DNA from 2 places in the Litchfieldia luteola genome. Region 1 is predicted to be linked to the other one. Evidence: riboswitches for the same ligand, from Rfam matches in the RefSeq annotation. Region 1 holds a riboswitch; the other holds the start of a gene.
The links. Region 1 has a riboswitch for S-adenosylmethionine ahead of J2Z26_RS15570 (transporter substrate-binding domain-containing protein). Riboswitches for the same ligand answer to the same signal wherever they lie in the genome.
Positions count from the first base shown of each region.

Region 2: it holds a riboswitch for S-adenosylmethionine, as region 1 does, so the genes downstream of both, J2Z26_RS02985 (LLM class flavin-dependent oxidoreductase) here and J2Z26_RS15570 (transporter substrate-binding domain-containing protein) in region 1, are expected to answer to the same signal.

Region 1 is NZ_JAGGKM010000005.1:210,642-218,589, reverse strand. Features, by position in the region: gene J2Z26_RS15600 (EAL domain-containing protein) at 1-2,239, opposite strand, end outside; gene J2Z26_RS15595 (hypothetical protein) at 2,619-2,816, opposite strand; gene J2Z26_RS15590 (hypothetical protein) at 2,849-3,295, opposite strand; gene J2Z26_RS15585 (helix-turn-helix domain-containing protein) at 3,489-4,391, shown strand; gene J2Z26_RS15580 (hypothetical protein) at 4,401-5,048, opposite strand; gene J2Z26_RS15575 (N-acetylmuramoyl-L-alanine amidase family protein) at 5,066-5,959, opposite strand; SAM riboswitch class I at 6,196-6,302, shown strand; gene J2Z26_RS15570 (transporter substrate-binding domain-containing protein) at 6,442-7,293, shown strand; gene J2Z26_RS15565 (amino acid ABC transporter permease) at 7,358-7,948, shown strand, end outside.
Region 2 is NZ_JAGGKM010000001.1:569,102-577,049, reverse strand. Features, by position in the region: gene J2Z26_RS03005 (restriction endonuclease) at 346-954, shown strand; gene J2Z26_RS03000 (hypothetical protein) at 990-1,316, opposite strand; gene J2Z26_RS02995 (CapA family protein) at 1,567-2,688, shown strand; gene J2Z26_RS02990 (ATP-grasp domain-containing protein) at 2,754-3,686, opposite strand; gene J2Z26_RS02985 (LLM class flavin-dependent oxidoreductase) at 3,695-4,747, opposite strand; SAM riboswitch class I at 4,820-4,926, opposite strand; gene J2Z26_RS02980 (DUF2243 domain-containing protein) at 5,132-5,599, shown strand; gene J2Z26_RS02975 (hypothetical protein) at 5,646-6,095, shown strand; gene J2Z26_RS02970 (sulfite exporter TauE/SafE family protein) at 6,146-6,922, opposite strand; gene J2Z26_RS02965 (sulfurtransferase TusA family protein) at 6,971-7,198, opposite strand; gene J2Z26_RS02960 (MBL fold metallo-hydrolase) at 7,225-7,948, opposite strand, start outside.

The DNA of each region.
Region 1 (7,948 bases):
CACCAATTGGTACAATTAAGCCTGTTTCTTCTGCCATCGGGATAAATTCAGCTGGAGAAACGATTCCTCTTGTTGGATGATTCCAACGTAACAATGCCTCTACACCAAACATTTTTCCGGTCTCCGTATTTACCTGTGGTTGATAGTAAATACTGAATTCTTCGTTTTCTAAAGCACGGTAGAGATCATTTTCCAGTTTGACACTTTCAAATGTACGATTTTCCATGCCATTTGTGTAAAATTGATAGTTGTTTCCGCCAAGTTCCTTTGCTTTATACATCGCAGTATCTGCATTTTTCAAAAGGTCATCAGTATTGGCACCTTCACCCGGATATAACGCAATACCAATGCTTGTTTTTATAAAAACTTCCTCGTCATTCAATGTAAATGGTTTTACAAATGCATCGAGTACCTGCTCAGCATAGGAAATTACTTGGTCATCATAGTCAATCGATGGCAGGATGATTGTAAACTCATCCCCACCTTGTCTAGATACAGTATCTCCGATTTGACTACATGCTGTTAATCGGCGCGCTACCTCTTGGAGCAGTTGGTCTCCAACATTATGACCCAAGGTGTCATTGATTACTTTAAAACGATCTAAGTCCAGAACCAGCACTGCTAGTTTTTTACTATTACGACTTGCATACGTCAACCCTTGATTTAAGCGGTCCTTAAATAAAATACGATTAGGCAATTCTGTTAAGGTATCGTAGTAGGCATGGTACTTTATTTTTTCTTCCATATTTTTACGTGAAGAGACGTCTTTAAAGGTAACAACATATCCTACTATTTGATTTTCTTCTTTAATGGATGCAATGACATATTCAACAGGAATATGAGTACCATCCTTTTTATAAAACCTCTCATCCATATCAAACTTTTTAAGATTTTTTTGCAGGTACGTTTCAAATGTGTCTTCACAACTACTTTTGCCTATTTTCTTTCTTGAAAAAATGATGTCATAACAGAGACCGATCAATTCTTCCATTTGATATCCAAGCATTTTTGCTCCTGAAGGATTGCAGAAGGTGATTTGACCATCTAGGTTTAAGCCAAAGATTCCTTCCCCTGCTGAGTTTAGGATTAACTCTTTCTCGCGACTTAAGCGCTTTAACTCATTAACAATGCTCTTTAACTCTTCGTTTTTCTTAGTAATTTCAGATGTTCTTTCTGCAATAATCAATTCTTGCTTTTCCATATATAGCATGCTTGAAAGTGTTAATGCTGTTGCATCTGCAATGGATTGTGCAAGCTGCATCGAAGCTTCAGGATATACATGACCTGGCTCTACTAAGTTAACAACTGGTATAGTCCCAAGCACTTCTCCCATTGCAACAAGTGGAATCATGTAAATTCCCTTAATACCGAAATTTTTGCATGCCTCATGATTCGGCCTTGGGTCGAGTGACACATCAGGTACCAAAACAGCCTTTTTGGTTCGTATAACCTCTTGGAATAAAGCATCTTCACGATAGTCAATCATAATTTCATCGTGAATTTTTTTCCAATCATCTTCTTTCCAGTCACTGTCTTTACTTAATTTTGCTGGCTTAAGGCCTCGTTTAGCTACCGGATCAAGTAGATGAGCCCCTATATTAGGGTTTTTCAGGACATTCCCAATGTAACGGAAGCAAGTATCCATTACTCCCTGTAATGTGGAACACAAAGATAGTTCACGAGTCACATCTAGTAGTAACTGCTTGTCAGAAAGGAGGTTCTCTTTTCGAGTTAAATTATTGGCATTTCGAATCGCAACAGCAGCCATATTCACGTAGGCTTCTACTGTTTTGATTTCTTGGATGGTTAGATTCATAGGGATGCCATAGTCAAATAGGAAGACAAGTCCATATAATTCCTTCTCGTAGGAAATAGGTAACCCTAGTAATGATTTTATTTGAAATGCTTCAATAGCCCGTCGATCAGGGCGATTATCCCTTGATGTATCAGAGATATAGATGGCCTCTTGAGTTTCAATTACTTCTTTTGCTAAAAAGTCAATGGATGGGTCCACAACATGCATATCAATTGTCATTCCATTAATCACTTCTGGCTTGCTTACATAGCCTCTATAAGTACCATCAGGTTGAGGTAGGTAAATGCCGACGGAGTCACACTGTACGATTTCTTCAGATATAGCTGTCACCACATGTTGTAATACATCCTTCAAATCTAATTCTGTATTTATTAATTTTGTTATCGTTGCAAGTCTTGAATACCTCGTTTGCTCTCCCGACATTTCATTACCTCCTTCATCTGAATAGACTATATTATTTTGCTATGAATTATTTACCGTGTAGGGAAGTACTACATTTTCACCATAATTCGACATTTTAAGGTTAAAAAAAATAGGTTAAGTACTATTTTTAGAGTTTATTTTTCCAATAGAGTAAAATATTGTATTGAATCTTATAACTATACATTTAAACGAATCTAGTTATTTTTCAAGTACTTTTCTAAAGATTTTCAATAAATGATTCGAAAGAACCATAATGTATCGAGTTATTAGGTAGATTGTCACGTTGCTGAATTAGGACTTTTTATACACGAAATATGCATACATTGGTTTTCTAATATATCTTTAACTTTATAAAAGAAAGGCGTCTACAGTGTAGACGCTAATTCTGGGTAGTCGTTAAGAACTCAATTGCTTTTAAGTTCTGTTTAATATTATTTTTAATTCTATTTATCTCTTTCAGATTTTGTGATAGCTCACATTCTTTTGTTGCTAGATACGCCAAAGAGTTTATATCTTCATAAATAACACTAAAAGCTTCTTGCATTGTATTATTAAGTTTCAATCTCTTATATGCCATACTGCAACACATCCTTTTTATAATTCTATAGATTAGACATTAAAAGACGAAGTTGGTTTGTAGATCGGTGGTAACTCTGCCACTAATCCTAATGAACTTGGTTTGTAGATCGGTGGTAACTCTGCCACTAATCCTAATGAACTTGGTCTGTATATTGGTGGTAGCTCTGCTACTAGTCCTAATGAACTTGGTCTGTAGATTGGTGGTAACTCTGCTACTAATCCTAATGAACTTGGTCTGTAGATTGGTGGTAACTCCGCTACTAGTTCTAATGAACTTGGTTTGTAAATTGGTGGTAACTCTGCTACTAGTCCTAATGAACTTGGTCTGTAGATTGGTGGTAGTTCTGCAACTTCTACAGCATTTGGTTGATAAATCGGTGGTAACTCTGCTACATTTTTATTAATGGCACTTGCTCCAAAAGAAAAACCGACAGCCAAAACAGTTAGTGATAGACCTGCAAATAGTAATTTTTTCATAATAACACTCCGTTTCTTTTTACCCATCTAAGGGATAAGATAGTAGTTAATTGATTTAACTGTATTATATAAGAACTATTTAAAACGTGTTTTCCTTGTTTATAAGGTTTTGTGTCACTAGACTAATAGTAATCTACCAATTTCTCTTCTAAATGAGAAAAAATATTGATGTAGCAATAATGAGGTGAAAAAGTTGGATTTCACAAAAATCGGTGAAGAAATACGAAATTTACGCAAATCTTTAGGGATGTCCCAAGTGGAATTGGCAAAGGGGATTTGCACACAATCACAGATTAGTGTCATAGAGAAGGGTGAAGTTTATCCACTTGCATCCACACTCTACTTAATCTCTCAAAAGCTAGGGGTTGATATCAATTATTTCTATGAGATTGCTAGCACACCAAAGGTTGACTATGTAAACGAAGTAGCCCACCAGTTCAGGCAAGCAAGACGCGAGGCAAAATATGACCTAATTAGAGACATAGTAAAAGCTGAAAAAAATAATCCTTTATTTAAAAATATACGAAAAAACAAACAGCTTATTTTATGGCATCAAGGAATATGTGAATATGAAATTAATAGAAATCCCGAGCTAGCGAAGGAATTACTATTTGAAGCAATACAGTTAACTCATTCAACTGATAAGGTATTTAATGAACGTGAAATTGAAATCTATAGTTCAATTGCCGTGATTCATTTTAATGGTAGTGAAAATGAAAAAGTAATTGAGATTTATGACATGGTGCTTCCTCACTTGGAGAGGATTCCATATCCGCATGACGTTACCATTAAATCTAGGATCTTATATAACAAAGCAAAAGCATTAACGCGCCTTTCAAGATTTGAAGAGTCCAATCATTCCTGTAAGCAAGCAATTGATTGGTGCTTAAAAACGGATAATATGTACGTTTTTGGAGATTTGTATTATCATACGGGATACAATTATGAAATGCTTGAGAATTATATAACCGCCTTAAGGTATATGGAGAACGCGAAGAAAGTATTTGAACTGAGGCTTGAGGACAGACATATTCCTTATATAGAGCAGCGGATTAAGAATATAAGAGAGAAACTAGAGAGTCAAACGAGGGTTTGACTCTTGTTTTTAGTTCAGCTCAACTTCATCCAAATTCGCTTCATCCTTATAACCATGTTCCCCAGTTACTTCATACGTTTCTTTAATGAGTCCCATTTCTGGGGCAAAATAACGAGTGTAGATTGTATTAGCACCTGCAACTTCGCTTGTTGTCTTTTGAATGACTATCACGCTCTCGAACGTCCCCTTGGGTACGGTGATAGTTTGGTTTTCATCAATTACCTTCCATTCAGCCTGACCATCATCTTTTAAATCTAAAAATATCTCAGGGAATTCCATTGGCACAAAAGCTTCAATTAACTCTGGGCTTTGCCTCCCTGCAGCTTCATGTACAAGAGCATATTCTTCATTCGTCCATCGATAGATTTGAGTAGTTGGTGCACCGCTTAGAGATACTATGACTTGAACATACTCTTCATTCTCAGCAACAATTTCATGAACATAGATTTCTTCACCTGCATTCGTATATATTCGTTTCTCTCCTACTTTCGGGCGATATTCTTTAAAATTTCCTTGTTTTATTTTTACAACTTCCTTTGCTTCTTTAGGTTGCTCTTGTGGGGGAGTTTCAGCTTTTTCCTCGACCTGCTGAGTAGGAGGAGGAGAACATCCGACAAGTAGAAGTAAGGATAGTAACATGCCGTTTATTAATTTCACTTGAATTCTTCCTCCCTCTACCAAGGCTTCAGTACATATCTAAAACTATCTTTTACATAAATGGTTGTTTGACGGTTTTTATCTAACACTGAGATAGCTGATTTTACTGTATAAGCATAGCTTAATGCTTCAATTTCATTCGAAAAAGTAGCTAATCTTTCATTATTACTTCCATACACTTCAAAAACAGCAAAGTAAGCTTCTATTCCTTTAGCAAGTGCCCCTGCTGCTTCAAACTGATAGCTCTCTGTTTTTATTAATTTTTCTTCATGTCGATTAATCATATAGCCAAGCTCTACTAAGATAGACGGCATTTGTGCATTCCGGATGACATAAAAGCTTTGATCAGAGTGGATTTTCCGGTCCGGAAGACGTAATGAATTTACTAGTATCGGATGCACTACTTCAGCAAGTCGTTTATTCTCTGACAAGTACTTTATTTGTAAGGGGTCGTGTGGATATTCAGACTTGCCGTGTTTTACCCCATCGTAATAATAGGTTTCGATGCCTCTTCTGAAGGAATTAGTTGGGTGAGCATTGTGATGGATTGAAATGAAAATACTGTTGTTGTTATTTTTTTCAGCAAATGCATTCGCCATTTTCATCCGCACATCGAAATCTCCACCATCCGTGGTTCCATCAGCATTTTTCAAATAAGGGGCAAACTCCGTGTCGGTCGTGCGAGTTAAATGAACCTTGATGTCTGTCGGTTTTAGGATTTCTTGTAATTTCAATGCAACTAACAGGTTTGCATCCTTTTCACAAAAACCCGTTGCTGAGCCTGAATAACCACAAGTTCCACTATACTTACCACCATGACCAACATCGATAATCACCGTTTTTTCAGCATGTTGTGTAACTGGAAATAGAAAAAAGATGAATAGTGCTAGGAAAAACAATTTTTTAAACAACCTTCCACCCCCTACTACAAGTCTCTATCTTTTCTATCATTTTAAACAAAACAACATAAAATTAAAAGAAGGAGTAGAAATTGGGGCCTGACCCCCGGTGCGTTAATGTGTTAACGCATTGGGGGTCAGGCCCCCAATGGTTTAATGCGTTAAACCGAGTAATTTTATAAACAAACTTGTTGACTCATTAGTTTAATGGTGTTAATATTTTCATCATCAGTTAAATAATCGTTTTTTTCTTATCATGAGAGGTGGAGGGAATGGCCCTAGGAAACCTCGGCAGCGGACTCATTTTTGAGAGTACTGTGCCAATTCCAGCAAGCGATAGCTTGATAGATAAGAAGAGCGCACGTTTTCAATTTGAATTCATGACCTCTTCTTTCTTGAAGAGGTTTTTTGTTTCTTATGAATTTTGTTGATGAGAGAAAAACACTTTTTAACTAAAACCAAGTAAATCTATAGAAAAGGATGGTATAACACCTATGAAAAAACTTTCATTATTGCTTTTTATATTAACGATTGGATTTGTTTTAACTGCTTGTGGGACTGAGGAAGCAGGAACTTCAAACTCAGGTGCTACAAATTCAGATACTGCTTCTGAGGAGCAGAGTTCATGGGATCGAATCAAGGAATCTGGAAAACTAGTTGTTGGTACTGAAGGATTATATTTTCCAGTTACATATTTTGATGAAGAGACAAAAGAATTAACTGGGTTTGATGTTGAAGTCGTTAGAGAGTTAGGTAAAAGATTAGGTCTAGAAATCGAATTTAAAACGATGGAGTTTGATGGATTACTGCCTGCTCTTCGAAATGGTCAGATTGATGTGGCTGCGAATGATTTTACAATCACTGAAGAACGCCTAGAGAAGTTTGATTTTACAATTCCTATTAAACACTCATTTGGGTCTGCTCTTGTCCGTGAAGATGGTAGCTCGAATATTGAAACAGTTGAGGATTTAACAGGGAAAAAAGTTGGAGGTTCAGCTACTAGTAATTACTCAGACTTTGCTCGTAGCCAAGGTGCAGAAGTTGTTGTTTACACAGGTTCTGATACTGTTTTACCTGAAATCGTTAACGGACGTGTGGATGCTACTTTAAATGACTATCTTGTTTTAATTCAGCACTTAAAACAATTCGATAAGCCTGGGCTAAAACTTGCTGAAAATGTAAAATTTGAGCCTAACGTTGGGGCCATTGTCATGCAAAAAGATAGCCCAGAGTTAAAAAAACAATTAGATACAGTTTTACAAGAAATGATTGATGATGGAACGATTAAAGAGATTGCACTTGAATTCTTTGGTGCAGATGTTTCACAACCAGTCACTCTTGACTAGTGTTAGAGAGGAATCTTTGTGATTCCTTTCTTTTTGCAGATAATCATAAAAAGGAGTCCTATTTATGTCAAATTTCAAATGGGAATATCTATTTAATATAGAAATTGCGTTAGACTCACTTCCCTTTATATTGGAAGGGGCCTGGTATACGATTCTGATTGCCGTTGTAAGCATGGGCATTTCCTTAGTATTGGGTTTGTTTATTGCGCTGGCAAGAATGAGTAAGTATTGGATTAACAGTATTCCCGCTCGGATTTTCATATCATTTATGAGAGGAACCCCTCTTCTCGTTATTTTATTTATTTTATATTTTGGCTTACCGATGCTTGGTATTGAGTTGCAGCCTCTTACAGCAGCGATTATCGGTATTAGTGTGCATTTTTCAGCTTATAGTGCCGAAATTATTCGCTCTGCCATATCTTCTGTTTCTAAAGGTCAATGGGAGGCCGCGGAGACCCTTCGTATGAGTTATTGGCAAACAATGCGTCGGATTATTTTACCACAGGCTACTCGGATTGCACTCCCTCCTTTATCAAGTGTGTTCATGGATATCATTAAGGGAACCTCACTTGCAATGGTTATCACGGTATCTGAAATGTTTTACCGTGCAAAAGTTGTAGTTGGTCAAACGTATGAGAGCTTAACATTGTATATT
Region 2 (7,948 bases), on a different contig from region 1:
ATTGGTAAGGTGTACTATTTAAAAAATGAAATCAAATTGAACAAAGTATTAACAACCGTTTTAGCATATAAACTAACAGCATGAGAATAATCATTCACACATTGCTATATTGTATGCTAATTACAGTGTTAATTCTCAAGTGAAATTGTCATAAACCTTGTTATACCAATTAAAAATAGCATGCTAAATCATATGCGATTTAACATGCTATTTGAGTTGTTTTTTCGCGTTTTGCACTCCAAAAGAGATCCCGTTAATCCCTTTTGGGGTGCCACTTTTTTATTTACAAAAGATTAGATTCCTTTCCCTTCGTCTAAAATGAAGAGGAAAAGGAGTGAACAACCCATGAATACATTTATATCAGTTATGAGTGCAATTTTATTAGTATTAGCAGCTTTTGATGTAATACGACGTAAAAAAGAAAATGATAAATTGCGATCAATTATTACAGACTCTATTAATACAAGTAGTGATATTAAGAAAACATTAGCAATGGGACTATATTATCGATTTAAAAAAGCAACCCCTGAAGAAGCAAACCAAACTGTTTCAAGTTTATTTATTAGGCAGGACCCGCTTGAGTTTGAGCTGTTTGTGATGAATGTGATTGAAGGATATTATGGTGGAACCGTATATATTAGCCCCCCTTCTGATGAAGGGATAAATTTGGAACATGACCGTGAGGATGGCTTATACATAGGACAGGTTAAATGTTTAGAAAAAGACCTTGGCTTTGAGGCTATTGCAATCCTCCATTCACAAATGATTAAAAAGGATGCCAAAGGTGGATACATTGTAACAACTGGAGATTTTACGGATAAGGCGAAAACGTATGCAGACGAACTAAACATTGAATTAATCAATGGAACGCAGCTAGTAGAATATTGGATTTTAGGATTAGAAGAAAAAAATATAAAAATTAGTTCCATTAAGTCTACGCCAGAATTAGCCTAAAACAAAGAGCCTTCTTTGGAAAGGCTCTTTCCTTTTTATGAAATTAACTTTTGTTTCTCCTCTAAAATAGTAACCTCGATCCATCGAGATAATGCGTTGTCTGTAAGCTGCTCTTTATATAAAATCTTACATTCTTTAAAAACACATAATCTAAAGGTCTCAACTCCTTCTAACTCATTGATTACCTCATTAATCTCAGCCTGCACCTCAGGACTTGAATATCGATCTGTTTCTATTGGATCTAAAAATAATTGAATAACCCCATTTTTAGTTTCTTCCATCCAACTTCTTGATAAACCTAGCTTTTTAAACCTCAAATTCAGCTTCCATAACTGAATGCCATGTACCTTTTTAAAAAACATATGTATGCCTCCCTTGTTGAACAAACAATACATCCTTCGACAAAATCCTCTGAAATATGGGGGTTTTAGAGAAAATATTTGATCCTATTTCGCTTTTTGTAGTTTATTAGATTGTTTTGACAACCTTTGTCATGTTGAAGATTTCTATATAACGAACATAGTATTATAGTAGTAATCTCTCATATTTTGTCATTATGAACATACAATGAGAACGATGAATAAGCTATTCTAGCGTAGGAGAGGAATCATAATGAGGGTATTATTTTCAATATTGTTAATGCTAATGTTAGCTGGCTGTTCCAATATAATGAACATCTCAATCCCAACCATGGGAACTACTGAGACAATTGAAAGAGTGGTCAAGGATCACCCATCACGTTCTGTTGTCATGGCTACTGAAATGCATAAGCAGGTTCCTGAACCTCCACCTATCACGGAAATAACAGTAAGTGCTGCCGGTGATGTCACCATCGGAAGTGATGATAGCTTTGGCTATAAAGGAACTTTTAACCATGAAGCAGATATGAATGGCCTTGCCTTCTTTGTAGAGCACATACGACCTATCTTTGAAAAAGATGATTTCACAACGGTAAATCTTGAAACAACTCTCACTACGTCTAAACAAAAAGCAGAAAAGAAGTTTCGTTTTAAAGGCGATCCTTCTTATGCAGATATTTTAACACTAGGAAGCATTGAAGCTGTTAACCTAGCAAACAATCATACGTACGATTATTTACAAAAAGGGTACCAAGATACGATTGATGTTCTTAAACATAATAATATTGGCTTCTTTGGAAATAATCATATTCATATTTCTACTATTAAGGATATAAAGGTTGGAGCTCTTGGTTATAACGGATGGTCTGATAACAGTTCCATTCGTAAGCAGATTCAGGAGGACATTCAAACCCTACGTGAACAAGATGTTAAAGTCATCATTGTACACTTTCATTGGGGCGAAGAACGAGCATATGTCCCGAACTCTACCCAAAAGTCGCTAGGCCGATTTACGATTGATAGCGGTGCAGACTTAGTTTTAGGGCATCACCCTCACGTTGTTCAGGGAATTGAAGAGTACAACAATAAATTTATTGTATATAGTTTAGGTAACTTTATGTTTGGTGGAAACCGTAATCCAAGTGATAAAGATACATTCGTATTTCAACAGACCTTTCACCTACAAGATGGCGAACTTCTCGATAAAAAGCAGATCCAAGTAATTCCTTTTAGTATTTCATCAGTGACATCAAGGAACAATTACCAGCCCATACCGCTAACCGGTGAAGAAGCAGCAAGAGTCAAAAATAAAATCATCGGACTCTCAGCAAAAATCACCCAATCAAACTGGGTCGTATACGAAACATCAAACTAAATTGTAGGGGCCTGACCCCCAGCGCTTTAAAGCTTTAGCGCGCCGGGGGTCAGGCCCCTGTTGACTTATTTTTGTAATTCTGATCCTAAGAATTTCGCTACTTCAAGCATTCCAAATTTTCCTGCTACCTTTTCAGCATCAGAGTTATAGTTCGTATTTGTATTAACATCATAGGTAAAAATCTCACCTGCTGCATTTCGAATGAATTCAATGCCAGCAACGGCAATTTTATTTTCTTGAAGGAACAATTCATACTTCTCAATGATCGGATCGTTGAAACCTTCGATAATTTTAAACTTTGGTTTTTCAGTTACTTCTTCTCCAACAGGACAGAATAAATCGCCGATTTGACATGCATCTGCAGGACATAATTCAAATCCCTCTGATGTATCTACCTGAACTGCATAAACAAACTTTCCTCCAACAAACTCACATCGGGTAATATATGATTCGGGAGAAAGGATATATTCTTGTATCAATGTAATCCCATCAACCGGCTCCTCAAACCCAGGACTGTTCACATACTCCCGCAAGCTTTCAATGGAGTGGAACAATTGAACACCAAGTCCTTTACCAGCACGGTTGTGTTTTGTGATAAAAGAAGCAGACCCAAGTTGTTTTGCTGCTTCAACTATTTGTTCTTTTCCAACAGCTGCAAGTGTTTTAGGCGTTTTAATCCCGCAGGCATTTAATGCCATATATTGATTGACCTTACTAACCTCAAGTCTTAAAGCCCGTGTTCCGTTAAAGACTTTTTTCTCATTCTTTTCAAGCCAAGCAAGCACGGACTCTGCTAATTCCGGTGCAAAACGATGATCACGCGTATGTGCAGATGCACTCATTCGACTATAAAATACCCCTTCAGGAGGTGCTTCGAATAAATTAACGACTCCTTGATCAAGGTGCCATTCTTCATAAGGAAGCTCTAACTCTTCCAGTCTAGCTGTTAAATGATTGGTCCATTCACTGTTTTCATGTATGATGTATATTTTGCTCATTTTACTATTCACTCCTGTACTTTGGCTTCTCTAAGTGCTTCGACTAATGGCATAACTTTCTTTGAAAAGCGTTCCATTTCTTCAAGCTGTGGTGAAAATTGAAGTAGTAATAAATCAACACCAGCTTCTTCATATTCAATTATCTTTTTAGCAATCTGTTCTGGAGTACCAATTAGATTGGGTCTTAACCCACGATTTGAAACAGAGTAGTCATATAGCTTAATTTGTTGTTCTAGCTGTGATTTGCTAACGAAGTCATTGAACCCAGCATATCCACTTGATTCTCTTACATCCGTAATTCGATTTAACTCTGCTTGAGCCTCTTCCTCTGTATCACGACAAACAATGTATGCAGCCATTCCGAATGATTGAAAAGGTGCGTTACCAGTTTGCGCTCTTCTTTGTTTCATATCAGCTATTTTAGCTGTTACTTCTTCTACTGTTCCTCCATGCATTACATACGCGTCACACTTGTTCGTAATTGCTTGTTTTCCTCTAGGACTTTCACCACCCGCATAAAGAATCGGATTTGGTCTTTGAACAGGCTTAGGTGATAAAACAGCATTTTTAACTGAATAAAAGTTTCCTTCATAGTTAAAGACATCTTCTGTCCATAATCCCTTTAGTACATCTATAAATTCTTCTGTTCGATCGTATCGCTCATCATGCTCAGTGAAAATCCCACCGTACTGCCTTGCTTCTTCTTCCCACCATGCAGATACAACATTTAAGGTAAATCTACCATTACTTATTTGATCAATATTCGCGGCCATTTTTGCAGCAACTGCTGGGTTATGAAACCCAGGTCGAATGGCTGTCATGATTTCAATTTTACTCGTCACAGCAGCTAAAGCCGCAGCTGTTGACCAAGCTTCTAAAGAGTCACTCTCAGGCCCTTTAATATCATTTAAGTATAATTCAGCAATAAGTGTTGTATCATATCCCCACTCTTCTGCTGATGTAATCACTTCTTTTGCGTACTCGAATGTAGGTGGCATATTTTCATCATCAACATTTCGTAACCACCCACCAAAAATCGGTAACCAAAATCCATATCTCATTTTTCTCTTCTCCTCTCGTCTATCGCGAAAACAAAAAAACTTCTTCGATACGAAGAAGTTGGAATTGCTTCTATCCTATCTCTCAGAACCTACTGTTCTGCTGGAATTGGCACCTTACTGATTTACTCAGTGGTTGCCGGGCTTCATCGGGCCAGTCCCTCTACCTCTCTTGATAAGAATATTCAATTAATTAATCCATAGTAATCATACTATATAAGTTGGTTTTCCGTCAACAAATTTATTTAACTCAGTAACGCATTAACGGACTGGGGGTCAGGCCCCCGATGCTTTAAAGTGTTGTAGTTTCCACCCTTCAAGTATATTATGCTACCAATTCGGCAAAAATGTAATAATGTTCAGAATTGTTTATAAAGGAGAAAGATTGTGAGTATAAAAACGCATAGAAGCTTAATTAAAATTGGTAGTTTTGTATTGGGGTTTGGTTTTCTTGGAGCTTTAGACGGTATCATCTTCCATCAACTTTTGCAGTGGCATAGTGTATATATGGCAACTGATCGACCGGGACAGATTGTGAGTGATGGACTTTTTCATTTTGCAGTAACCATTACATTAGTGATCGGCGGTATTCTTCTATGGGTTGCAGAAAACCCCATTGCACATAAAAAAGGAATTCGATTATTAATTGGCTGGTTCCTGATTGGAGGGGGTCTTTTTAATTTAACCGAAGGTATTATTAATCATCATATTCTCCAAATCCATCGTGTGAAGCCTGCTGATCCAAACCCTTTATTCTATGACCTTACCTTTCTAGGATTAGGGGTAGTATTAATTGTTATAGGTTATCTTATTAAGAAAAACACCGAAACCTATCAAGCCACAATAAACACCTGAGACAGTTTTCTTTCACCACTAATCCAAAGGAGGACACGTTACATTAATGTATAGGCTAGTCAGTTTTTTCGTGATATTTACTTTTGTCTCAATCATGATCTTCTTTCATTATCAATATGGGCACCATAGTGCATTCGGACATGCTCAGTCTCACCATGAAGAAACGGTTGAGATTCCTATTTCTTATAGATTACCAGCGATTACAGCATCCATTACCCAGGATCAATCAGGGTCCTGGCTTTTGGAAATAATGACATCTAATTTCACCTTTACACCCAAAAAGACTGGTTCAACAGTTATCCAATACAATGAAGGGCATGCCCACTTATATATCAATGGAAAAAAAATAAACCGCCTCTATGGTAATTATTATAATTTGGGGAATTTAAGCCCTGGCACTTATGCGGTGAAAGTAACCTTAAACGCAAATAACCATGGAATATATACTAGCGCAGGAAAAGAAATTGCTTTCCAACAAATCATTCATGTTAAATAAAAAGACAAGATGAGAGACAATCATCCGAAATGACTGTCTCTCATCTTGTTTTAAATAATATCTATCCAAATTTTCACTGCAGTAGCGAAAATCAAGACAGCTAGAACCACTTGTAATACCTTCGTATTTACTTTTTTCCCAGCTATTGCTCCAAGAGGTGAAGCAATTAAACTTGCAATAATCATAATAAATGCAGGGAAATAATCAATTTGACCTGTTGTAATTTTACCAACCGTTGCACCAATTGACGAGATAAACGTAATCGCTAATGATGAAGCAATCGTCATACGAGTAGGAATCTTTAACAAAACAAGCATAATAGGAACAAGTAAGAATGCTCCCGCTGCTCCAACAATTCCTGCTCCAATACCTACAATTAACGCAAGTGCTGCAGCAAGCCATTTATTAAAAGTAACTTGATCAAAAGGAATATCGTCAATCCCTTTCTTAGGAATAAACATCATAACCGCAGCTATTAATGCCAAGATTCCGTAGATAAGATTAATGCCACCCTCTGACATAAGCTTTGATCCATATCCACCAACAAAACTACCTATTAATATACTACTTCCCATATAAATAATGAGTGTCTTATTTAAGTAGCCACCTTTTCGGTAGGCCCACACACCACCAATAGTTGCAAAGAACACTTGAATGGCACTAATCCCTGACACTTCATGTGCGGTGAATGCTGCCACTCCAAGCATTGGTGGAATATATAAAAGCATTGGGTATTTGATGATTGACCCACCAATCCCTAGCATTCCAGATATATATGAACCGATAAATCCAATTAGGAAAATCGTAATTATAAAGGCAAAATCCATCGTAAATCCCCCCTTTAAAAAGGGAACCTATACTGGTTCCCTCTATTTTCACCCTTTTTTAATCCAAAACTTTAACACACCGTTGTCTTCTACATGTTTGATAAACTCATGACCACCAGATTTAGCCCAAGCAGTTAAATCATTTTTTGCACCTTTATCAGTTGCATGAATTTCAAGCACTTGACCAGATTCAAGTTCGTTCATTGCCTTTTTTGTTTTAACGATAGGCATTGGACATGCCAATCCTTTTGCGTCTAATACTTTGTTTGCTTCCATTTTATAATTCCTCCTCTGTTCTTAACTTAACGTACTGCACAACGGTTTGGTCCGATTTCCATTTCACGTTGCTTTTCATCATCTGGAGTAATTTTCCCCATGTTTGTTTCACGAATTTCTTGGTAAGCATTAGGTTGTGGCGGTAGATTTTCTGTCACTAATTTTCTAAATTCATTCTCATCTTCAATGTTTAACCCATGGTTATTTGCAAAAAGAGTACCTAGTTTTTCTGCAACACTTCCGTCCTCATTTAGCTCTTCAATGATCATAAAGTGTGCTGGAAGAACTACTAATTCATCTGATAATTCTCTATAGCGTTTGTATAAGCTTTCTCGTAAGTCTCCAACCCAATCTTCAGCCATCCCAGCTAGGTCAGGTCTTCCAATTGAATCTATGAATAAGATATCTCCTGAAAGTAGGAATACTGAATCAACTACAAATGAAGTAGATCCAATTGTGTGACCTGGTGAATACAATGCGTGAATATCGATTGCTGTATTACCGATTGTTACAACATTTCCACCTTCTAACGCTTGGTATTCGAACGTTACTTCTTCTGCATCCTTTGGAGGTAACCAATACGTTGCATTAGTTTTCTCAGCAATTTTACGGCCTCCAGAAATGTGATCTGCATGAAGGTGAGTATCAAAAATGTGAGTAATCTTTGCACCAATGCCTTCTGCAAAATCAAGGTAGACATCAGTCATACGTGTTGCATCAATAATTGCAGCTTCACCGTTTGAAACAACC